Regions from separate parts of the Paenibacillus sp. USHLN196 genome, predicted to be linked through region 3. Evidence: predicted binding sites of a transcription regulator. Region 3 holds the regulator's gene; each other region holds the start of a gene.
What was found. The regulator Rex, encoded in region 3, represses fermentation and respiration genes when NADH is low (regulators of the CRP and FNR family bind a similar motif). The targets are predictions, from matches to a motif close to TTGTGAAATATTTCACAA.
Positions count from the first base shown of each region.

Region 1 (6,326 bases), on a different contig from region 3:
CGAATAGCTGCTTGTTCCCATGATTCATCGGGTTCAACAGCCCCACCTGGTAGCGACCAACTTGAACGTCCTACATTTCTTACGGCAAGGACTTTAGTTTTGGATGGATTGGTTAGTAGTGAGTATACTACATCGACTCGTTTCATTGATTGAACTTCCTTTCCGGAAACTTTTAAATATTATTCTTATCACTGAACTCAACACAAAAAGGTTGCAGCTCAGGCTTTAAGCAATACTCTATTCTTTCTCTAAAGTTTTTCCATTCGACGACTTTTAAAAGTGCTTCTTCGATCGGAAAGAAACCAGACTCTAGGCTCTCTGATGTTGTCGTTAATTCTCCTCCTATTGGTCTTGCTAAAAATAACGTGTTACATATTGAATTTTCGACATTCTGAAATATTCCACAGAATTTGATGATTTCAATGTCGATTCCAGACTCCTCTTTGGTTTCTCTGATTGCAGCTTGACTTAGGGATTCTCCTTCTTCTACTTGACCACCTGGCATTTCCCATCCTCTTCGTGGTCCTCTAATAAGTAATAATTCATTTTTTTCGTTTATGACGATTGCAGCGGCAGATACGATATGTTTTGGAAGGCTCATTTTTTCGACTCCTTCTATAGAAATTGGATATTAGTTTGAATAGCATGATTCAAAACCAGACTAAAAGAAGTTCCATCAATATAATCCATCAAAAGCCATCTCAAGCGTATCCAGAATAGCTACAGTAGAAGTATGTCTTTGCTTAGAAAAAGTGATGTTCTGGACTTTCCCTAACTGTTCTATTATCTCAATGGTGAGATCCTGAATATTCATGTTTTCATCCTTTCTACTATTTCGTGCCCTTTCTGAGGAAGTCCTCTATGAAAATATCAGCTCTTATACCAAAAGAATAATAACTTTGCTTACAACTCTAAAAGTACAAATCCCATCCCACAACAAAAGCAGCAAACAGGAAAGTCGACATGCCAGACATGATGTATACCGCCTTTTGCTTTTTACTATAGCTTCTTTTCAGCACTTTGTAGAACAACAAGACAAGATACACCACAGCTAGAATCACATAAACCAGGTTCAAGATGAGATGTATGCGCAATGAAGAATAGGGGGAGAAGCCTAAGGCGCGCATGAACAATAGGATCGTATTCAAAATTAATGCCAGACTGGCGATATTAATGACAATATGATATTTATCAAATCCTGTGCCGGGTCTTTCCCAGTTTTTTAATTTGTATTTGGATAACCGAATAAAATAACCAATTGTAGCTCTTAAACTGAGTAGGATGGCTACTGCAAGAGCAATAAAAGATGCTTTAATCAAGTTTATTGTTAAGTTGGATACGGGCAAAAAGTCATTATAAGACATAGAGACCTTCTCAACAGTGCCATTACGCTCAACAACATTTGCAAAATTACTAAGGTCAAATGTTGTATACTTCTGCAGACTTAACATGGAATATGCCATCGTAAAACCGGAAACGACCCGTCGCGCAGGCAGATAATATCCTCCACTCTCAGATGTAACTGAATTCGTGCTGAAACTACTTCCAAACACCTTCTGGACAAGACCAACGCTATAAGCCATTTCATTTAACTGGTTTGTCATGACCACTAACCCAAAATTAGACTCCGGATCAAAAACAAATCTACTTGAAAATCCCGCCGTACTTCCAGCGTGTTCCAGTGCAGGCACCCAGTACTCAACTTCAAAAAAACCATGCGCAATTCGAGGAGTAGAAGTTCCATCATAATATAGACTGGTTGAAAGCATCTCGTCTAACGTGTCCTTGTTTGCGAATAATAAATTGCTACGATCCACAGGCATTAAGGCTGCAAGGAATTTAGCTGCATCCTCTGCTGTGCCAATGGCCCCCGCCGCAGGGTACAAGCTTATGTATGCTCTGTTCTTAGGGATAAGTTTCAGATTCGTAGTGTAGCCTTGAATCTCATTTCTCCTTTTTAAGACGTTTAGATTATCATACTGTGACGGGTGAATCGAAGTGTCTTTCATATTCAGCGGTTTAAATATATATTCATTGACATATTTGTAAAAGGGTTGTCCGCTTTGCACCTCAACGATATAAGCAGCCATAGCCGTACCATAGTTTGAATAAGCAACGACACTCCCAGGTTTATCGATCTGCCTCGGTTCAAATTTTTGTAAAGCTTCACCTAATTCCAAAATATCACTCTCGGATGAATACCATAAATCGATCAATCTATCCTCCCATCCTGCGTTATGATGCATAAGATTCATTAGAGTAATAGGATTATCATATTCAAGTTTCTTTAGAAATCCATCCGGCAAATATTCCTGAATATCGGTATCCAAATCAAGCTTCCCCTGCTCGACAAGTTGCATAACACTCGTCCAGACCAATAGTTTAGAAGTTGAACCCCATTCAAACACAGTAGAGGTGTCTGCCTTTCTCTGTTGCTCAAGTTCTGCGTATCCATAGGCCTTATTCACAATGGTCTCACCGTTCTTGATAGCTACAACCGAAACGGCAGCGGTGTTCTTCTGATTCGTAGCCACATATGAATCTATCGTTTCCTCTAGCGAAGACAACACAATCCTGGAGGGCGTAGTCTCCACCTTCTCTACCTCAGCGTGCACAGGTTCCGCACATGTCACAATGATTAATGCGAGTACCAGAACACCAACGATTACTTTATTAAGACCTTGATATCTTTGATTGATTTGCATTAGCTACACTCCTTTAATATCTAAAATAATAATGATCTGACTCAGCTATGTACTTATAAACTAATTCAGGTGTTTACTGACTTGAAAATATTTAATCTACCATCTAAAAAAGTATCTCAAATTCCACATTTTGAGTAAATTACCTTAATTATTTCTATAATAACCCATGCTGCAATATTTGCGAAGTACATTTAAAAGCGCATACATTTTACTTCAAATCAAAAAGAACGCTCCTGCAGGAGCGTTCTCCGTGAATGATTAGCCTAAGCGTACATCAGATCCATAAAGCCGCGAGTTACTTCTCCGCCTTTGGCTGGTTCGGGCTGGTCTGCCTGTGCGTGTTCTGCCATGCAAGCCTTCACTGCTTCCTCAGTTGTACAACGATTGGCATCGTCACATGTGTAGCATAATTGAAGCATATATCTGGTTAATTCGTCCGCCTGCGTGAATTGAGTCTGACCGTTGGTTCTCATCTTCATCACTCCTTCTCTTGTTGAATTAAATATATCACCTTTAAGAGGATTTATTTGTGATTTATTTCACAAACTAATCAAAAAAGAAAAGGATCCCTCAGGCTCCTCTACTTTCCTATCTATTCACATCTATACACATTACTCTTAAAGTACTTTCCAATGTACGCCGCCGTCTACCGTTTGCAGTAACAACGACCTTTTGGCATCCGTATTTTCAACCAATATCCAGCCAAGCTTGGACGTAACCATCTGAATTTTCACAATCTCCGGATAATCCTCGAGAATTTTCTCCAGTACACTGCTTGCAGGAAGAGCGCTCCATGTTTTGCCTGCATCCTTGGTGTGGTAGGTTATCCCCTTTTGCATCGCCCAACCTTCTGATGCGTTCAGGAATACTGGTGCAAGATTGCGATTCGTACCCGTTTGTTTATTCAAACTGAAGTTGGACAGCTTCCAGCTCTTTCCGCCATCTGTTGTGAAGAAGCCATTGAAAGTGGTGCTCTCCCCTTGGGAACAGGACATTGACATCCAGGCTGACTGTACTTCACGTCCAAAAAATTGTGGTGAACTGACACTGAAATTACCACACCCGTTGAATTTGTTTCGATCAAAGAAAGATGGTCCAGTGTCCCAATTCTCTCCCCCGTCCGACGTTACATACAACTTCGGTGTGCCGAACTCAAGCGCTGTTAAGAAACCATGCTTCGGATCCGAGAAAGTCATCCCTGTTGTGTATCCACGTTTGGAAATCTCTTCTGCTTCCTGTTTGCCGTCTTCATCACTGGATGACATCCGATTCCAGGTGATTCCACCATCCTCGGTAAAGTAAAGTTTCTTCTCCTGTTTACCAATAGCGGTATCCACCGTGGTGAGAATCCAGCCTTTTTCAGGAGATACAAATGAGATCGCAGTTACTTTATCCGTTTTGGACAGAGAAGACAGACTCCAACTTACGCCTCCATTGTTGGTACGAAGCACCATGGTATCTGTTCCGCCCATGCCTTCACGAACAATCCAACCGTGCGCACGATCTACAAAATAAATGCTTTGTCCATATTTAGGGTTAGCCGGAAACTGTACATTTTCCGAAGGTGAAATATTGATCCAGGTCTTTCCCTGATCCTGCGTGTAGTACAGACGCAGCGCATTTCGTGTTACCCCCCATGCCAATCCTCCGTTGTCATTGAGCAACTGAAAATCGGTCAAACGGGTCTGTATTTGGTACTTCGCCATATCCGCAGATTCCGTACTGTTCACCGGGGGAACGACGGTTAACGTCTGTCCTGTATTCCCAGCGTCCTCCTGCTGTTGTGGAGGTTCTGCTTCTGGCGGCTGATCTGAGTCGGTGCAGGCAGCCAATAAGGCTACTATACCTATAGACAGCAATGCTGTCTGCGCGATTTTAATCCATTGCCAACGCAAGTGGGTTCCACCTCTCTCATCCAATATACAGGCGCGCATGCCTGTCCTATGGCGTTTTATTTACGATTCATCAGAATCCACTGCTCCTATTCTACCACAAACCTTGTGTAAAAGGCTCATTGCCCACTCATAGCCTGCGCTTCAGCCCTTTTCATCCTATTATGTTTTTCGACGGAATAATTGGTAAAAAGACATGAAATGTGAACTATTTTATAGACAACACTCGCTTTATGTTCTCTAATCCCTTAATATGGATGGGAGTATAACCCAAAAGGAGTGGATATGAACATGACAAACAGTGCAGCTCTGAAACCAAGTCGTGTCGTGATTGTAGGCATGGGTGCGGTGGGAACAACAACGGGATACACGCTAATGTTGAGACAGCGTTCGTCCGAGTTGGTATTTGTGGATGTGAATCATGATAAGGCAACCGGCGAAATGCTGGATATGAACCACGGTCTTCCGTTTACGGGTGGCGTGAAAGTATGGGCTGGCGATTACTCCGACTGCAAAGATGCGGATATCATTATTATTACAGCGGGTGCCTCCCAGAAACCAGGCGAGACCCGGATTGATCTGCTGAAGAAAAATGCAAGCATTTTCAAAGATATTATTGAGCGTATTACTGAAGTGAATTCTCATGGTATTTTGCTGATTGCAACCAATCCTGTAGATATTCTGTCCTATACTTCATGGAAACAAAGCGGATGGCCTGCTTCCCGTGTGATCGGTTCGGGTACATTGCTTGATAGCGCACGTTTCCGTTACCTGATTGGTAAAAATAAAGGGATCGATCCGCGTAGTATTCACGCCCACATTATTGGTGAGCATGGCGATTCCGAAGTTCCGGTATGGAGCCTGGCTAACGTTGCAGGAACAGATCTGGAACTGGATGAAGAAACACAACAGGATATCTTCGACCGTACCAAAAATGCAGCGTATGAGATTATTAATGCCAAAGGCGCGACTTCCTATGCAATCGCTCTTGCTCTGGACCGTATTGTAGCTGCAATTCTCGGCAACGAAGGCTCCGTTCTGAACGTGTCGACGTTCCTTGAAGACTACAATGGTGTCTCGGATGTATACTTGGGCGTTCCATGTGTGGTAGACCGCAACGGTGTGCGTGAAATTCTGCCTCTTCCGTTGAATGAAACCGAGAAGGTGGCTTTCCAGGCATCTGCTAACAAATTAAAAGAACAGATCGCTGGACTGGAGTAATCCAACCAAGCAATCATTCATGTCGTGAACAATTCAGCACGTTAAACGTTGTTCATTAAGAGATTTTTCATAGCCAAAGGGCCATCGGTTTCTTCTAGAGTGAAGAGACTGATGGTCCTTTGGGCTATGATATTCAGCTTACCATTCTCATGGGAAGATGGATTTAAGATTTCATTTAAAGCATGTTTACTCCATTAGTTTACATAATAAATATTACGTAATACTTTTTTTCTTTTTGTAACATTATTCTAAATTCCTGTTATTTCTGTTTTTCAACTTATCTTTTAATAAATAACTGGAAATGTATGAAGAGTCCAAATAGTCACAAAAAAAAGAGAGGATGGAATCCTTGGATTCTACCCTCTCTTTCCTTTTTCGAGACCTCTCGGCTACCCTAAATAGACTCTATTAGCATACCTCCGACAATCCCTGCTACAACAATGACCCAAGGCGGACATTTCCAGAAGGTAAGCATGATAAATAATATGCTTAGTAACGAGAAATCAGC
Region 1 covers NZ_JBBCYH010000001.1:628,505-634,830, forward strand. Annotated here, with positions in the region: gene WFI24_RS02670 (NUDIX hydrolase) at 1-146, opposite strand, end outside; gene WFI24_RS02675 (NUDIX hydrolase) at 173-601, opposite strand; gene WFI24_RS02680 (hypothetical protein) at 677-814, opposite strand; gene WFI24_RS02685 (serine hydrolase domain-containing protein) at 912-2,705, opposite strand; gene WFI24_RS02690 (hypothetical protein) at 2,969-3,178, opposite strand; gene WFI24_RS02695 (WD40/YVTN/BNR-like repeat-containing protein) at 3,323-4,600, opposite strand; gene WFI24_RS02700 (L-lactate dehydrogenase) at 4,889-5,818, shown strand; gene WFI24_RS02705 (chromate transporter) at 6,213-6,326, opposite strand, start outside.
Region 1: a site for Rex is predicted at 4,799-4,816, ahead of WFI24_RS02700 (L-lactate dehydrogenase). Genes of this name have one in related genera too.

Region 2 (6,326 bases), on a different contig from region 3:
TATTGCAACTAGATACAGTGCAATCATTAGTCTCCAGCAATGCAATAATCCTATTATGGATTTCAGTAGCTAGTTTTGGAGTAGTAACCCTTCAACGCAAAAAGAAGAATATTCAACAAACATAGAAAACAGGGAGCTTCTTGATATGGAGTTCCCTTGTTTTAGAGTGAGTTGTATGAACCGTTTAATTAGAATTTTTGTAATACACCAAGTGATCTGTCCACTCATTATGCTCGTGTATAAACCCTTAACCACTCCAGTATACATTCACTCATATCCATTTCCCTCATGACATAGCACTGAAATAGTCCATAACCACACTGCGAAACTCTAAAGCGGCTTTTGAAATATACCTGTTTTTGTGCGAAAGTAGAGCGATTTCCCGAACGAGTTGGTGTTCCTCTACCTGAAGATATCTAATGCGCTCATGCGGGTTTCTGGCTGTACTAGGTATAAACGCGAGACCGATCTCCGCTTCAACAAGGGCGGTTAATCTTGCAGGCTCATCACCTTCATACACATACTTCGGTAGGAAACCAACGGATTGACATGTGGAATCCACCATATCACGAACACCATAGCCTTGCTTTACCCCAACAAACCACTCGTCCTTAAGCTCAGTTAATTGAATGCTGCTTCGGTCTGCATATCGATGACCCATAGGAACAGCGACTACGATCGGATCGTCATATAGGATCTGACATTCGATGTCGTCACCTTGAATCGGAGGGGAGGAGAGACAAAAGTCCACCTCGCCCCGATGTAGAAGCTTGGACATGTTTTCTAACGAAACCATTTGCACATGGAACTGAATGTCCGGTTTATTTTTTCGAAATTCCCGTAGTATACCTGGCAAAGTACTTGCCGTAGTCACCGCCAATTGCAGTGTACCCTGATCCGGATTGGAGAGGTCTCCAATTTCCCGCTGTCCCTGCTCCAATTCAAATAAGGCTTTTTCCGTTCGCTGAAGAAATGTTCTACCAAAGTCGTTTAGTCGCAGCTTTCTCCCGATTCGATCAAATAAAGGGACTCCCAGGTCGTCCTCTAATCGTTGTATCGTTTTGCTCAGGGAGGATTGCGTGACATGCAGCATTCCCGCAGCTTCCGTAACATGTTCGCATCGGGCCACCGTCAGGAAATATTTTAGTTGAAGAAGCTCCATTTGCACCATTCCTTCATTCCTTGTAGTTCATCAAATCATAACATACAATGCGTTGGAATAAATGAATGCTTTCAAGTAAGATGACAGCAGAAGAAGGAGTGATGCACCCATGAACGTTCGAAATAAAGGATTGATGTTAGCTGTGGGACTCGGAATTATGTTGAATCCGCTGAATTCCTCCATGATTTCTGTGGCAATCTCCAGGCTACAAGAAGTGTATCGACTTGATTTTACAGCCGTTTCGTGGATTATTTTATCATTTTACATTGCCAGTGCTGTTGCTCAACCGGTCATGGGCAAGTGTAGTGATTTGTTTGGACGCAGGAAGATCTTCCTCATGGGTCTTGTTATTGTTTTCGTATCGTCTATGTTAGCTCCGTGGTCTCCCAGTTTTTCGTCGCTCATCGTATTCCGGATCGTTCAATCGATTGGTACAAGCATGATGGTGGCCGTCGGAATGGCGATTGTAAGAATTAACGTGACTGACAAGCAAGCCTCCGCATTGTCCACTTTAGCGATATTCCTCTCCGGAGCAGCTGCGATCGGGCCCTTTATTGGTGGAGTATTGATTCATTGGTGGGACTGGCACAGCATATTCTTCGTTAATATTCCGTTTGTCATGGCAAGCTTTTTGTTCGCCTGGAAAACAATTCCGAAGGACGAGTTATCTCCATCGATCTCTAGTCACATGTCCATTCGGCAATGGCTTGCGTTAATTGATGCACCAGGCATCCTGATGTTTACGGTAGCCTTGGTGACTCTGCTCATCGGTTTACTTTCAGTAAATTCCACAGGAGATATTTCAACATGGCATCTGCTGACAGGAGGGGGCGGGTTAATCGCATTAGTCTTGTTCATCCGACATGAATTAAAAGCAGCCACGCCTTTCATCCCTCTGCGAACGTTTGCCACATATCCCCAGATGACTTGGGTTAATGTGCAATACATGCTGGTGAACATCCTGTTTTACGCACTTTTTTTTGGAGTTCCTACGTATTTGAAGCAGGTACGTCATCTCAACGAAGTTCATACAGGTATAAGCATGCTAGCTTTGGGGTTATGTTCAGTCATTATTGCTCCGATAGCAGGGCGCTGGATTGACAGATCAGGAACACGGCCAGCTCTGATCGTATCCGCTGCTTTAATGACATTTGGCTCTATATTGATCGTTGTTATGAATGAAACTTCTCCAATCTTCATTGTCATTGTTGCCTTAGCTTTATTTGGAATAAGTAACGGTCTAAACGCGGTCGGCATGCAAGCAGCTCTGTTCAAAAGCACACCCAAAGAAATGATTGGAGTCGCATCGGGTATTTTTAATACATCACGCTACCTGGGGACCATCTTATCGTCGTTATTGATTGGAATTGTTATGGGAGATACATTCAATGTGACAGGATTTCAGATGCTTGGAATCATCCTTACGGTATTAGCTGCATTACTGATCATCATGAGCGTACGTCGCGAGGGAAGTGCGGTGAGTCCGGAGCAAGTAAACAAGTAAAATAGCGAATCTGCCGTGCAATAGCACGTTTACACCCAATGAATCAATAGCTCCTTTGGGTGTATTTTTTGTTTTTCACCAAGTTGTCAGAAAGAGTTGATCCTTTCTTGAACGTTTAGGGTAGAAGACGTGTCTTTGATTGAATTAGGTAAAAATAAAGATATAATAATTTTGATTAATAGGCTTGATTAGTACTTTGAGTGCATCAATATCAGATTTTCATAGGCATCCAGCGCTTGCTATAATCGGGAGCCAACAGGAGTAAACGCATTAAAGGTGTGGCAAGATATCGTCATACCTAACTTTGTGAAATTTTTCGCAACTCTGCATTGAGCTTGGCCGAAGCTGATATTGAATGTTTCAAAATGAACAGAGTTTGAAGGGAGGCAGTATAACGAATGGCTATTGATACGGTGTTATGGAGCAGGCTGGTGACTGGTTTGACGCTCGGGTTCCACGTTATTTTTGCAACACTTGGTGTCGGTGTGCCTCTGATGATCGCGATTGCAGAGTTCATCGGCATTCGGAAGAAAGATCACCATTACATACTTATGGCAAAGAGGTGGTCACGAGGGTTTGTCATTTCTGTCGCGGTTGGTGTCGTGACAGGCACAGCGATATCGCTGCAATTGGCTCTGGTATGGCCGAATTTTATGAAACTGGCCGGAAATGTCATTGCACTGCCACTATTTATGGAAGTATTCGCGTTCTTTTTTGAAGCCATCTTCCTGGGCATTTATCTATATACGTGGGATCGGTTCAAAAATCCGTATATCCACTGGTTGCTGACCATTCCAATTGTCGCAGGGGCAGGCATGTCTGCTGTTTTTATTACTACAGTGAACGGATTCATGAACCAGCCTGAAGGCTTTGTGATGGAAGCAGGCCAATTCATGGCAGTGAACCCCGTGCAAGCGATGCTGAATACGGCGACCTTCTCCAAAGTATTCCATGTATTAAGCTCGGCTTATCTGACAGGAGCTGCTCTGTTAGCAGGAATAGCAGCCTTTGCGATGCTGAGAAAAGGGGTGTCAGCCTACCACAAGAAAGGCCTGAACCTCATGATGGCCGTTGTGCTGGTATTCAGTTTATTAAACTCCTTAGCTGGAGATGTATCTGCCAAGTTTTTGGCTGAGCATCAGCCGGAGAAGCTCGCAGCTGCCGAGTGGCATTTCGAGACGGAAAGCGGCGCGGATCTGATTTTATTAGGATGGCTGAATGCTGAACATGAAATTATAGGCGCACTTCATTTGCCGAAGGTACTCAGCTTCCTTGCCTTTGGAGATTTTAACGCCGAGGTAACCGGGCTGAACGAATTCCCACCAGATGAGCATCCGCCCTTACTTGTGCATTATTTATTTGATCTAATGGCTGGAATCGGATTCGCTCTGCTCGCGATCTCATCCCTGTATTTCCTCTTTGTATTCTGGAAGAAGCGCAACCAACTGAACAAGTGGATGCTTCGTATGGTTGCACTCAGTGCACCGCTCGCTTTTCTGGCCGTTGAGATGGGCTGGTTCTATGCAGAGATCGGGCGGCAGCCATGGATCATCCGAGGTTATATGCGAGTAGAAGAGGCCGCTACTTCTTCACCGAGTGTAAGAATTTTATTTTTCGTCTTCTTGCTTCTATACATCGTGCTCGGCGTCATCTGTGTTCTCGTATTGAGACGTTTGTTCAATAACAATCCTGCGGACCTTGAGATGGAGAAATGGTTGAAAGAGAAGCATGATCAATCAGCCAAGAAAGGGGAGCAGGCCTGATGAGTTATGAATTGATTGGTATTTCGGTACTCTGGCTGTTCTTGTACGGCTATCTTATTGTAGCTTCCATTGATTTTGGAGCAGGTTTCTTCGCCTTTTATGCACGCCTGACGAAGCAGGATCACCTGATTAATCGTCTGATCTCCCGTTATCTATCACCGGTCTGGGAGATCACCAATGTATTTTTTGTCTTTTTCTATATTGGTATCGTCGGGTTTTTCCCGGATACCGCTTACTATTATGGCTCTGCGCTGCTTGTTCCGGGAAGTATTGCCGTCATTTTACTTGCCATTCGGGGTTCATTCTACGCCTTTGAGAATTATGGTTCCAAAAATAACATCGTATATCTGTTTTTATACGGAGCTACCGGGTTGCTTATTCCAGCGTCGTTGTCAGTGGCACTGACATTGTCTGAAGGTGGCTTTATTTTGAAGCAGGGAGATACCGTTTCCCTGGATTACTGGGCGTTATTTACCAATCCGTTATCGTGGAGCATCGTTGGACTGGCCATCGTATCCGTATTGTTCATTAGCGGGTCATTTCTAACATTTTACGCTTCTCGGGCAGAGGATCATTCGGCATTGAAGCTGATGCGGAACTATGCTTTGTTCTGGAGTACACCGACCATTATTCTCGCGCTGACTGCATTTATATATTTGGGTCAACACAATGAGCGTCATTTTCAAAACATGATGGATTTATGGTGGCTGCTGGCGCTTTCCGTTGCGTTTTTCATGATCGCCATGTGGCTGTTATATAACGGACGCCGTTACGGTTTAGCTTTTATATGCATCATGCTGCAATTTTTCACAGCCTTTTTCGCTTACGGGATTGGGCAATATCCTTACATTCTTGATCCATACATCACGATTCAGAGCAGCGCAACATCACCTGCAATGGGCTTCGCACTCGTCGTTGTGTTTATCGGTGGTCTGTGCCTGTTAATTCCTTCTCTTATTCTGGTCTTCAAACTTTTCCTGTTTGATGCGGATTATGTGAAAGGGAAAAAATAAAGGAGGAGCGTTCTGTGAAAAGGAAAGCTAAATCCAATCTGATCTCTCAGCAAATGTCTTTACAACGAAAAAACAGGCTTCTCCTTGCGATGATTTCGCTGGCTCTTGGTGTAGCTATTGTAAGCCAGGCCACATTGGTGGCTGAAGCAGTCCAGCGAATCTTTGTAGAGAAAGCTTCCTTTTCATCCGTGGTTCTGTTACTGGGCCTATTGCTGGCTGTCATGGCTGTACGTGCATTGTTGTCGTATGGAAACGGGAAAGTGGGCTTGCATATGGCCGCCCGTGCCAAGACGAATATGCGAGCATCTGTGTTGCAAAACCTAACCCGCGCTTCCATGCCTTCAACCCTGAGTGGACAGACGGGAGGAAAGGTCAGTCTTGCTCTTGATGCTGTGGATGAGGCTGACAGTTATTTCAGTCAATATATGCCGCGTATGATGGAAGCCGCGATGATCCCGATTCTGATTCTGGTTGTTACATTTACGCAGCACGCCAACACAGGCTACATTATGCTGTTTACGGCACCGTTTATTCCGCTGTTCATGATTTTGGTGGGACTCCAGACGAAGAACAAATCAGAGGAGAAATACGCGCAGCTGGCCGAGTTTTCCGGTACATTCTTGGATTCACTTCAGGGGCTGGTTACGTTGAAAATATTCGGACGGGCTAAACGTCAGCAGCAGGAGATTGAACGCAGTAGCCTGGGTTATCGTGATGCCACAATGGGCATTTTGAAGATTGCGTTTACGAATACGTTTATGCTGGAATCGATCGTGATGTTAAGCATCGGTATTGTCGCGCTTGAAATGGCGATCCAGTTACTTGTTTTCAAATCGATGACCTTCCACACGGCCTTTCTCGTGTTGTTGCTCGTGCCCGAGTTC
Region 2 covers NZ_JBBCYH010000001.1:15,922-22,247, forward strand. Annotated here, with positions in the region: gene WFI24_RS00065 (MFS transporter) at 1-125, shown strand, start outside; gene WFI24_RS00070 (LysR family transcriptional regulator) at 287-1,162, opposite strand; gene WFI24_RS00075 (MFS transporter) at 1,272-2,666, shown strand; gene WFI24_RS00080 (cytochrome ubiquinol oxidase subunit I) at 3,065-4,429, shown strand; gene WFI24_RS00085 (cytochrome d ubiquinol oxidase subunit II) at 4,429-5,442, shown strand; gene cydD (thiol reductant ABC exporter subunit CydD) at 5,496-6,326, shown strand, end outside.
Region 2: a site for Rex is predicted at 2,971-2,988, ahead of WFI24_RS00080 (cytochrome ubiquinol oxidase subunit I). Genes of this name have one in related genera too.

Region 3 (6,326 bases):
CGCCACTCGTGGACGCATGATGGTTCTGTTTACTTCATACAAGATGCTGCGACAGGTCTATGATCCGCTGAAGGAGGCTTTGTCTGGTAACGATATCTCGTTGCTGGGGCAAGGCGTTGACAGTGGAAGTCGCTCCAAGTTGACACGCAGGTTCCAAGATGCCAAAGCAACGGTACTTCTGGGCACAAGCAGCTTCTGGGAGGGTGTAGATATCCCGGGAGAGGCGCTAACCTGTCTCGCTATTGTGCGACTGCCTTTCCAGCCACCGAATCATCCGTTGGTGGAAGCCAAGAGTGAGTTGCTTCAGGAGCAGAAGAAAAATCCGTTCATGAAACTGTCTGTGCCACAAGCGGTCATTCGTTTCAAGCAAGGATTTGGCCGATTGGTGCGTACAGCGAAGGACAGAGGTATTGTGATTGTCTATGATACACGGGTGATCGAAGCGTATTATGGTAAATTCTTTTTATATTCATTACCTGGTCCCAAAATGGAGCATATGCTTACAGAGCAGATGGTGCCACGAATTACCGAGTGGTTGGAAAAACCTGCTACAGAACAAGAATAATGGTTGTTATGTTCGTTATATCATTGCATGACACTATCGTTTGGCGTTAAACTTTATTAGATATTTCCGTATCCGATTAAAGCAGTTGCACGTAGAACTTATAACCTAAATTACAAGGAGCATTCTGTATAAAATGTCACGTTTATCTTTAAATTTATACAGGATGCTCATCTTTCATCTATTATTTTATCGTGGCCTTGGTAAGGGGGAGCAAGAATGAAATCAGATAAAATTTCGGAAGCGGTGGTACGACGTTTGCCTGTGTACTTGCGTTATTTGAGCGAGTTGCATCAGCGTGAGGTGGCCACTGTTTCTTCTCAAGAGCTTGGACAAAGGTTGGATCTGAATCCGGCCCAAATTCGTAAAGACTTGGCTTACTTCGGTGATTTTGGTCGTAAAGGGATCGGGTACGATGTATCCTATTTGATCGAAAAGATTCGTCACATCCTCAAGATTGATCAGCAAATTAATGTAGCTCTGGTAGGCGCGGGTAATCTCGGACAGGCCTTGTCCAACTACAACGCATATCTGAAAGACAATATGAAGATTGTTGCTGTATTCGATGCATACGGACCGAAAATTGGCAGTCAAATCAACAGTTTGACGGTGAAGCCTATGAACGAATTGACGGAAGCAGTTAAAACAGACAACATCCGCATTGGAATTATTACGGTTCCAGATACGGAAGCCCAGAATGTAGCCGATCAGCTTATTGAATCGGGAATTGAAGCGATCCTTAATTTTGCACCAACAATTCTAAAAACACCGCCGCATATCCGCATTCACCATGCTGACTTTACGACGGATCTACTTAGTTTGGCCTATTACTTGGAGACTGGAAAGGACGAAGAGGAAGATGACAACAAATAGATGGGTAATCCACAACGGTAAATTTGCCGTTAATGAAGGCGCAACATGGAATGTGGTTCAAGGATACATGGTTGTCGAGAATGACAAGATTGTGCATATTGGTGAGACATTGCCGGATGGAGACGAAAATTGTACCAAAGTGGATGGAAAAGGATTGTTCTTCCTGCCGGGTCTGATCAATACGCATGGTCATGCAGCAATGTCGCTGCTCAGAGGACATGGAGACGATCTTGCGCTGCAAGTATGGTTGCAGGAAAAAATGTGGCCGATGGAAGCGAAAATGACTTCACAAGACGTATATTGGGGAACTTCGCTATCGGTGCTTGAAATGTTGAAAGGCGGAACTACAGCCTTCCTGGACATGTATGACCACATGGATCAGGTTGCCAAAGTCGTGGAACAGTCCGGCGTTAGAGCAGCATTGGCACGTGGTGTCATTGGGCTGTGCTCGGAAGAAGAGCAATTGCGGAAGCTGGAGGAGTCGGCTGCTTTTGCGCGTGAGTGGAATGGACAAGCAGATGGTCGTATTACAACCGTAATCTCGCCACACGCACCATATACATGCCCTCCTGACTACATAGAGAAGCTTGTACAGGTCGCAAACGACCTAAACCTTCCGCTCCATACCCATATGTCGGAAACGCTTCGTGAAGTGGAGCAGAATGTGGCTGATTATGGCCTGCGTCCTGTGGAACATTTGGAGAAACTGGGCTTTTTCTCCCGTCCATCCCTGGTTGCACATGCGGTGCATCTGAATGATGAAGAGATTGAGATTCTGGCGCGTCATGATGTGGCTGTATCCCATAACCCGGGTAGTAACCTGAAACTTGCCTCCGGTGTTGCGCGGGTACCTGCTTTGCTGAAAGCGGGAGTTACCGTGTCACTTGGAACAGACGGACCGGCAAGCAACAACAACCTGGATATGTTCGAGGAAATGAGACTGGCTGCATTGATCCACAAAGGCGTGTCTGGTGACCCGACGGCAGTGCCAGCAGGCGAAGCGTTACTACTCGGAACATCATACGGTGCCAAATCCATCTTCTTGAACAATACCGGAGCACTCCAGGTCGGCATGAAGGCTGATTTTATCGCCTTGGACATTGAACAGGCACATTTCTATCCACATACAGACCTGATCTCACATACGATCTACTCGGCTTCTGCTAAAGATGTAGAGCACGTATGGGTGGATGGAAAACAAGTGGTTAAACATGGAGAATGTCTGACGCTGGATGAAGAGCGCATTTTGCGTGAGTCTCAATTGGCATTTGATGGTCTGCTTGCTCGTTAATAGCAGGACAGAGCATCATAGGGAAAGGAAGTTCGGCTTTTGAAGAAAAAAAAGAAGTGGATATGGATTTCGCTACTTGCACTGGTTCTGATTCTGTTTGGACTTCAGCGTTATTACGTTTATGTCACGCAGGACCAGCGTAAGGAAGAAGCGCTCGCCATACAGGCAGCTCAGGAGCAGCTGGGCATTACATCCTATGATGAATTGCGAAAGTACATCTGGGGAGATAAAGAAGGCTCTGACAACATCTACTGGACCCTGATCGGCAAAAATAAGGATAACCAGGAAGTTATGGTCTGGGTGAAATTCGATGCAAACAATCAACCGGCTACAGGTGCAAACGCTATACACAGCGAGTTGCTGCAGAATGGCATGTCCGAAGCGCAGATTCGCAATCGCTTCAGTTCTGAAGTTCCTGCCGGGGAGATTAAGCGAATCATGCCCGGAGTTGTCAATGGAATATATGTGTGGCAAGTGTATTATAAAGACGGTACGCATAACCACTATCGCTTTTATCGTTTTAGCAATGGAGAACAGGTGGACCTGGTCTACACACTACCGAACAGTTAGAACAAATAGAGTGCTTCAGCTAGTGAATTAAAGAATTGAAAGAACCGGCAGACGGATATCCGACTGAACCGGTTCTTTGTGTTGTCTGTAAACATTTTTGATTTAAATAGTTAAAATTAATAATTTATTCATATTTTCGCCTTCGAAATTGTATATACGATGTGATATACTCAATTATGTACTCAAAGTTACATTCGAAACAAATAATCCTGTCGAAATTCTCGCAGGAGTCTATGTACGCATATTCGTATTATACCAATAAGCCAGTAGGTTGGGCCAAATTCTGGGAGGGGTAATTCACTTGAAGCTAAAAGTATTGCCTATTGCTTTAACTGCCGTCATTTCAGCCGTTGTGTTGTTTGGAGGTTGGTTTGTGTATCGTCAGGTGGCTGTGCAGAATCCCATTGAAAAGATGGTCACCCAGTACGATGGAGTCAATGACGTACAATTAACTATTAACCGCAATGACGTACAATTGAAACTGGATCTGCAACCCGATGTTGATTTGGGCAGACTGGTACAATATATTCACAAAGAAGGACAGACCTTGATTGGAACACGTTCACTTAAGTTGGATGTTGTGGATCATTCCAATGAAGCACTGGAAAGTTGGTGGGGGGATGCGATGTTTACCGTAGCTCAGGCGATGGAGAGCAAGCAGTACACCGAGATTACACCAACGTTGTCGAAGATGGCGACGAATGGAATGAAGGTAAATACAGCGATGGATGACAACAATGTATATGTCAGTCTCAGAGACGGAGATGCCAGCAAGTTTATTATTCTGCCGCGTGTGCCCGGTCAGATAGGAGTGTGGCCTAATGCCTAAGTGGACAAAAGAAGTTGCCATCGGATTTTTTCCCGTGTTGATTATTTTCCTTGCTTTTACTGGTGTTAATATTGTACCGATTCTGATTGCAGCGGTGCTTGTCGGAGCTTTGCTGTTCATGATGCAAATGCGTGGCGGGATTACCGTAGGCGCTGCACAGGAACGTAAACGGAAGAAAAAAGGACCCTCCAAGCTTACTTTTGAAGAAATTGGAGGTCAGGACAGTGCCAAGCAGGAATTGCGTGAAGCACTTGACTTTCTCATCAAACATGAAGAAATCCGCAAGTTCGGGATTCGCCCGTTAAAAGGGATTTTGCTCACGGGTCCTCCAGGAACGGGGAAAACGTTGATGGCGAAGGCTGCTGCCCATTACACCGATTCTGTTTTCGTAGCAGCATCGGGTAGTGAATTTGTGGAAATGTATGTTGGTGTGGGTGCCAGCAGAATTCGGGATTTGTTCAAGGACGCGAGAACCCGTGCCACGAAGGAAAATAAGGAAAACGCTATTATCTTTATTGATGAGATTGATGTCATCGGGGGTAAACGTGAAGGCGGTCAACAGCGTGAATATGATCAGACCCTGAATCAACTCCTGACAGAAATGGATGGAATCTATTCTTCCGATACGCCAAGAATTCTGGTCATCGCTGCAACGAACCGCAAGGAAATGCTGGATAGCGCTCTGACGCGCCCGGGACGTTTTGACCGCCACATTCAAGTGGACTTACCTGACAAAAAGGGCAGAAAGCATATTCTGGAACTGCATGCGGTGAATAAACCTCTGATGAAAGAAGTTAATCTGGAGAAGACAGCTGAAGAATCGTATGGTTTCTCCGGCGCACAACTCGAAAGTGTTATGAACGAAGCAGCAATATACGCCATGCGGGACGGGCTGTTGAACATCGAACAGCGGCACTTGTCTCTGGCTATTGATAAAGTCATGATGGGTGAGAAGACAGACCGTGAGTCCAGTGTGGAAGAGAAGAAAAGGGTCGCCATTCATGAATTGGGACATGCCATTATGGCTGAACTCGTTCGTCCAGGCAGTGTTAGTCAGGTGGCACTCAGTCCGCGTGGTCAGGCGCTGGGATATGTACGTCACAACCCGCAACAGGAACAGTTCCTCTATACGAAGCGCTTCCTGGAAGAGCAGATCATGATTGCACTCGGAGGAGCCGCTGCGGAGGAAATGTACTACGGTGGACGTTCCACTGGGTCACGCAATGACTTTGATCAGGCAACCAATGTCGTACAGACCATGATGGCTTCGGGATTGACTTCACTTGGTATTGTGAACATGGATATGGTTACAACCGAAGAACTTATGCGTGAGAATAAATTGATTCTGCAAGATTTGATGGAACAGACGAAGCGATTGCTTGAAGAACAACGGACAATTTTCGACAATTCACTCGACATCCTGATTCGGGAGGAAGTATTGTCTGGCGAGCAATTTCGTTGTCAATTTCGTGACAGTGCCCTTTTACCAGCATAATTTATTTATGCTGGTTATTTTTTTTTACATTTCACTCGTGCTAAGATATTATTATATGTTGGGTCGAAATTTGTAATTTTCGGCGAACAGGGTACAATAGAGAAATAGAGAACCGAAAGGATGGAGCAGAACCATGTTTTTCAAAAAAATAGGAGTTGTCGGTGGCGGTACGATGGGACAAGGTATTTCCCAGATGCTCGCAGCCAAAGGACTTGATGTGCTTCTCGTGGAGCATACAACACAAAAACTGGATCATGCATATGACATGATCGAAACGAACCTGGATAAACAACTGGAGAAATGGGCGATTACAAAAGCGGAGAAGAAATTGATTCTTTCTCGTATTACCAAGGTAGCTCATTTGGCTGAACTTGGAACTTGCGATATGGTCATTGAGACTATTTCAGAGGATCTGGATGCGAAAAAAGCAGTATTCAGCCAACTGGACCAAGTTTGCCCAAGCAATGTCATTCTGGCAAGTAACACATCCACGCTGAGTTTGACCGAGCTTGCAAGCTCGACCAAATACCCAGAGCGTGTTATTGGTATGCACTTTATTCACCCGGTATCCCGGGTTGATCTTGTAGAGATTATTCGTGGACTGAAAACTTCGGATACGACATTCGAAGAGACCAGACGTTTTGTAGAAGAAGTAGCGGACAAAAAAGGAGTCATGATCTATGAATCACCTGGATTCGTAACTTCC
Region 3 covers NZ_JBBCYH010000010.1:67,709-74,034, forward strand. Annotated here, with positions in the region: gene dinG (ATP-dependent DNA helicase DinG) at 1-565, shown strand, start outside; gene WFI24_RS22580 (redox-sensing transcriptional repressor Rex) at 782-1,435, shown strand; gene WFI24_RS22585 (amidohydrolase) at 1,422-2,726, shown strand; gene WFI24_RS22590 (cell wall elongation regulator TseB-like domain-containing protein) at 2,766-3,296, shown strand; gene WFI24_RS22595 (hypothetical protein) at 3,598-4,125, shown strand; gene WFI24_RS22600 (AAA family ATPase) at 4,118-5,620, shown strand; gene WFI24_RS22605 (3-hydroxyacyl-CoA dehydrogenase family protein) at 5,754-6,326, shown strand, end outside.

Region 4 (6,326 bases), on a different contig from region 3:
AATGTTTTTCTTACATTTTCAGTATACGACTTGGGGGTTTCATCATCTGTGATTTTTGTCACAAAGTCAGTGAACTAACTCACTCCACCTGCGCTGTGTCCCATTGAACCGAAACTTTACACAGGATCACTGCGTGGCAGAACAACCTTCCAATCGCTGTTATCCCCAGATTTTTTTGATTCCCTTTCGAAAAGGGAAAATCCGGGGATAAAGGCGAACGCTTCGCTTTTTCAGGTTATTTCTGCCCCTCCGTTGTCGTGTAAAGGGATTGTTCAAACAGCCACATCACGGATTCCGTGTAACCTCTATAGAACCGAACCATTGCTCCTCTATACTTGGAGCAAACCAAATCTTAGAATAACCCCCCTGAAAAACAGATGCTTTGCTCTTCTGTTTTTCTGCCCTCTCCGTTATTGTGTGAACATCTGGCTCAAACAGCCACATCACGAATTCCGTGTAACCTCTTTAGAACCGAACCATTGCTCCTCTATACTTGGAGCAAACCAAATCTTAGAATAACCCCTGAAAAACAGATGCTTTGCTCTTCTGTTTTTCTGCCCTCTTCGTTATTGGGTGTGTATCTGGCTCAAACAGCCACATCACGGATTCCGTGTAACCTCTCTAGAACCGAACCATTGCTCCTCTATACTTGGAGCAAACCACATCTTAAAATAACCACTTAAAAACAGATGCTTTGCTCTTCTGTTTTTCTGCCCTCTTCGTTATTGGGTGTGTATCTGGCTCAAACAGCCACATCACGGATTCCGTGTAATCTCTCTAGAACCGAACCATTGCTCCTCTATACTCGGAGCAAATCAAATCTTAGAATAAATCCTGAAAAACAGATGCTTCGCTCTTCTGTTTTTCTGCCCTCTCGTTATTGTGTGAAAGACGGCAATCGGGGCTCCCCTCTCGGGGAACCCTGATCTTCTTGCCATAAGGCACGCTTCGTTCTAAATTTATTATTCAAACTTTCCGTAGAAAGCGTTGCGGTATACATCAGCCAGTTCAGTTACCAGCGGCAACTTCGGATTGGCGGTTGTACATTGGTCTTCGAAGGCACGGTCTGCCAGATAATCCACATGTGCTTCAAAGTCTTTGGCATCAAATCCGATTTCCTGGAACGATTCTTCAATGCCCAATGTTCTGTTCAGTTTGCGAATGGCATTGATGAGACTGGTTACGCCTTCTTCTGTCGTACGGGCAGGCAATCCCAAGATGCGGGCAATTTCGGCATAACGCTCATCCGCTACAAAGTGCGAATATTTCGGGAACGATGCGAATTTGGTCGGTTTTTTCGCGTTGTAACGAATGACGTGCGGCATCAGGATTGCATTGGTGCGTCCGTGTGCGGTGTGGTACTGACCGCCCCATTTGTGCGCCAAGCTGTGGTTAATGCCCAGGAATGCGTTGGCAAACGCCATACCGGCAATCGTGGAAGCATTATGCATTTTCTCACGTGCCAGTTTATCTCCTTGCAGCGCAGATTGCTCCAGGTATTGGAACACCAGTTGAATGGCTTTGATCGCAAGTCCATCCGTGTAATCATTCGCCATGACAGACACATAAGCTTCAATCGCATGAGTCAGTACGTCCATACCTGTATCCGCTACAGCCGTTTTAGGCAGGGAGTATACGAATTCCGGGTCGACAATCGCTACGTCTGGAGTCAGCTCATAGTCGGCCAATGGATATTTGGTATTTCCTTGATTTTTATCTGTAATAACCGCGAACGATGTCACTTCAGAACCTGTACCGGATGTAGTTGGAATCGCTACAAATTTCGCTTTTACACCGAGACGTGGATATTTGTAGATCCGTTTGCGGATATCCATGAATTTCTGTTTCAGGTCGTTGAAGTCCGTATCTGGATATTCATAGAACAACCACATGGCTTTGGCAGCATCCATCGGTGATCCACCGCCGAGTGCAATAATACAGTCCGGTTGGAAGCGGCGCATCATTTCGGTTCCGCGATCTACCGTTGTTGTGGATGGATCTGGCTCTACATCGGAGAATACTTCGATCGCTACTGGCATTTGGCGTTGGCGCAGATAGTGTTCTACTTTTTCCACATATCCAAGTTTGACCATCATGGCATCGGTAATAATGGCAACACGTGTGATGTCAGGCATTTTGGCAAGATACTGCGTTGCCCCTTTTTCGAAGTAGACTTTGTTCGGCACTTTGAACCATTGCATATTCACGGTACGGCGAGCCACCCTTTTCACATTGATTAAGTTCACAGCGGTTACGTTGGAAGAAGTCGAGTTACGTCCGTATGATCCGCATCCCAGTGTCAATGACGGCATGTTCGTGTTGTAGATATCCCCGATGGCACCGTGTGTGGATGGTGAATTCACAATAATCCGTCCAGTTTGCAGACGATCTGCGAATTTGCCGATCACTTCTTCATTTGTGGAGTGGATAACCGAGGAGTGACCCATGCCGCCAAAAGCAACCACTTCTGCCGCACGTTCAATGCCCTCTGCTGCCGTTTTGACTTTGTAACAAGCGAGTACCGGACTTAATTTCTCAGCCGACAATGGGAATTTCGTACCTACCCCTTCAATCTCGGCCACGAGAATTTTGGTGCCTGCCGGAACTTCAATACCGCATAACTTCGCAATGCTCACCGCAGATTGACCAACAATCGCCGGGTTCACCGCACATTTCTCGGCATTAATCGCACCTGCTGTCAATTTCGCTGCTTCATCTTTGTTAACAAAGTAACAGCCATTTGCAATCATTTTTTTCTTCACTTGATCGAAGATCGGTTCTTCAATGATTACCGCTTGCTCGGAAGCACAGATCATGCCGTTATCGAAGGACTTCGACAGAATCAAATCCGTAACTGCCTGATTGATATCCGCGCTTTTCTCGATAAAGCAAGGTACGTTACCTGGTCCTACGCCCAGTGCAGGTTTACCACAGCTGTACGCTGCACGTACCATGCCTGATCCACCTGTTGCCAGAATGAGAGCCACATCATTGTGATTCATCAGTTCGTTCGTGCGATCCATGGAAGGATCATCAATCCACTGAATACAATCTGCTGGTGCACCATGTTTCACAGCCGCTTCCAGTAGGATTTTAGCAGCTTCCCGGCTACAATTCTGTGCAGATGGATGGAAACCGAAGATAATTGGGTTACGGGTCTTGATGGAGATCAGTGCTTTAAACATCGTCGTTGATGTTGGGTTCGTGACGGGTGTAATCCCCATAATAATACCGACCGGCTCCGCAATTTTCTGGAAGCTCTCATATTCGTTATCTTCGATCACACCTACGGTTTTGTCATACTTGATGCTGTGGTACACATATTCTGTTGCAAATATATTTTTGGTGATTTTATCCTCATACACTCCGCGGCCTGTTTCTTCTACGGCCATCTTGGCGAGCATCATGTGTTTATCCAGACCCGCAAGCGCCATGGCTTGCACAATCCGGTCAATCTGCTTCTGGTCCATCTTCATGAATGCGGCGTGTGCTTTATTCGCTTTGTCGATTAACGTTTGAATATACTGACCTGCTGTCGGTTCTTTTGCTGGGGCGACTTCGTTCTTTACAGCCATCTCCCTCATCCTCCTAAAGGTTCGTATTAGTTTGTCTCTCTCGTTTACATTCACATCGTAACATGACAATAAACTTAATTATGTGATTTTTTTCACAAAGTATAACAAATTTAATTTAAGTTTTGTAGTGTCCTTCATACGACCATTTTCACTTCTTATTTAAAATATAGGGCTGTAAAACTCATCCTCCCCATTAAAAGTGAATTTAATCACAATGTTTGAAATTTCGTCATTTTTGCCCCCTTTCCTTCCCCCTCAAACGGTAAGATTAGGTATATACTGAACTTAAAAATTGAACCACCGCAATTTGTACCGTCCTTCCTCCCGGCCGAGATGACCCTGATCAGGACGGCAACGGTTTGCGGCGAACCTCGGAGGCTACTGCTTACTACAGAAGGTCGTCCGATGGACATAAAGGGGAGATAGACTTATGAGAGAACTAACGACTGTACTGGAAAAGCGAGGTAATACCAACTGTTTCTCGGAAGCAAATTTCAACCATCTGCTGGTTACCATGAAAGATAGAACTTATCCGGAAGGTACACATCTGTACTGGGAAGGCGACATCTCTGACAAACTTTATTATATGAAACGGGGTCGTGCCCAGATCACCAAATCCACGGATGAAGGCAAGGAACTGATCATGTACATGTATCAGTCCGGTGATATGATCGGCCAGGCTGATCCCTTCTTTGGCTCCAAGCATAGCTTTTCAGCGGAAGTACTGGAAGACAGTGAGATTGGTGTACTGGAACACAAAGACCTGGAAATGCTGATCTGCCAGCATTGTGACTTCGCGATCGACTTTATGAAATGGATGGGCATCCACCACCGGTTGACACAGACCAAGTTCCGGGACCTCATGTTATATGGCAAACCTGGTGCGCTCTGCTCTACCCTCATTCGGTTGTCGAATTCGTATGGCGAGCCTCATGGAGAGCATGTCATTATTCACAAAAAAATTACCCACACGGATCTGTCCAATATGATTGGAGCCACTCGTGAAAGTGTTAACCGTATGTTAAGCGATCTGCGCAAGAAAGATGCGATTGAATATGACAATGGCATGATTGTCATCAAAGATCTGAAGATGCTGCAAGGGATCTGTCACTGTGAACTTTGCCCGAACGAGATCTGTCGTATTTAATCTTCGAGTATGCTATGCAGATGTTGGTTATAGAATAGATTTCAATAATAAAAGCCCATTTCTCTGCAGAGAGACTGGGCTTATTTGTATGCTTAGGATGCACTGGTCAATTCAAGCTTAACCGCATCACGTGGATTCAATTTCATGTCCAAACCATTTTCCATTAATTCCTTGTCGTTCACCATAATGACCCACCGCTGATTCATGCGGGGCGTAACATTCTCGACCGAAACTACAAATTTGTTGTTCTCCGACATTCTCACAATCCCACTGGACTTCAAGACATCGCGAACTGTGCATTCCTGAACATAGACGCCAGCATATTGACGATTGAGTGTTGGCATAATGTTTCCACCGCTCACCTTGAGTAACGTTGTCTGATATGCAACGCCATCCCCCCCACTGTCAGCGGCTTTCACGTAAATGATCACTTCATCTTTGGCATGAAGCTCCATGTCCCAATCTTCCTGTTCAATATCCTTGCCGTTCAATTTGACAGCCCAACTGAGCGAAGAATCCAGAGAAACTTCACCAACAGATTGAATCCGTTTGCCATCCGCTGTAAAATCAACCAGTCCGCTATTCAGTAATGCTTTTTTGAGCGTCAAACCCTCACTAAAATCTCGCTTAATGGACTTCGTTGCATCCGGCAAAAACGTACTGCCATCTACTGCCACTGTAATCGTATTTGCTGTTTCTGTCTCTTTGACAATTGGCTGCTCTGAAGGCTGAGTCTCACTACAACCAGCCAAGATCGCCAGTAGCAGCAAACATACACCTATGTAACCGGGGATTTTCTTCTTCATGTAGGTAACACCACCCTGCGTAAAATCACTCACCCTGTTGTCCATAACCTCTATTATGGCACATTATTCAACAAAAAAAAGTGTCAAAGCCGTTACTTTTATGAGCCATACAGTCACACAAGGCTTGTACAACAAAGAGAGCCTGCACACAGGCTCTCCGATCTAAATCATTTTTACGTTCTTATTGGATACGTTATCATTGGACACTAGCCTGCATGTATGTCCGTCCTCCATCGCCATCTTTCAGATATGGATTGAGTCCGAAAAACTGTTCCTCCGAAACATATACCCCTGTCAGCAATCGGCCTTCAAGCAATCCACCGTCCACCTGCACGCAGCATGAAGGTGCATCTACATACTCCTGATATAGCGGAATCTGACCATATTGTTGGTGTATCTTGAATACCTTGCCTTGTTCATGCAAAGGACGTTCCGAAAAATAAGTAGGCACAATATAGCGGGCAATGACATCCAGTTCCTGCACGCTATAAAAGGGTTCATCCCCAAGCCACGGGGCAAACATTCGAATCTTCTCATATTGAGACCAAACAACCGCCTGAATCAGCATTTCTGCCTGAACCAACCGACCTTCGCCTACATCCAGCATTAGCCGTTTTCCATGGGTGGCTTCCTCCATCTGGGACATTGTCGATTCAGGTTGCCTTAGTTCACAGCCGATACATTTCCAGCCCCTGGACGTTTGAATCCATTTCTGCAGCACCGCCGGAGCTGATTTCGGACCATCGCTGTTCATAGGATACATATTCACTTCGGCTAGATCATCCTTAACCGAACGGG
Region 4 covers NZ_JBBCYH010000008.1:218,127-224,452, reverse strand. Annotated here, with positions in the region: gene adhE (bifunctional acetaldehyde-CoA/alcohol dehydrogenase) at 963-3,575, opposite strand; gene WFI24_RS20320 (Crp/Fnr family transcriptional regulator) at 4,006-4,722, shown strand; gene WFI24_RS20315 (hypothetical protein) at 4,815-5,528, opposite strand; gene WFI24_RS20310 (hypothetical protein) at 5,725-6,326, opposite strand, start outside.
Region 4: a site for Rex is predicted at 3,656-3,673, ahead of adhE (bifunctional acetaldehyde-CoA/alcohol dehydrogenase). Genes of this name have one in related genera too.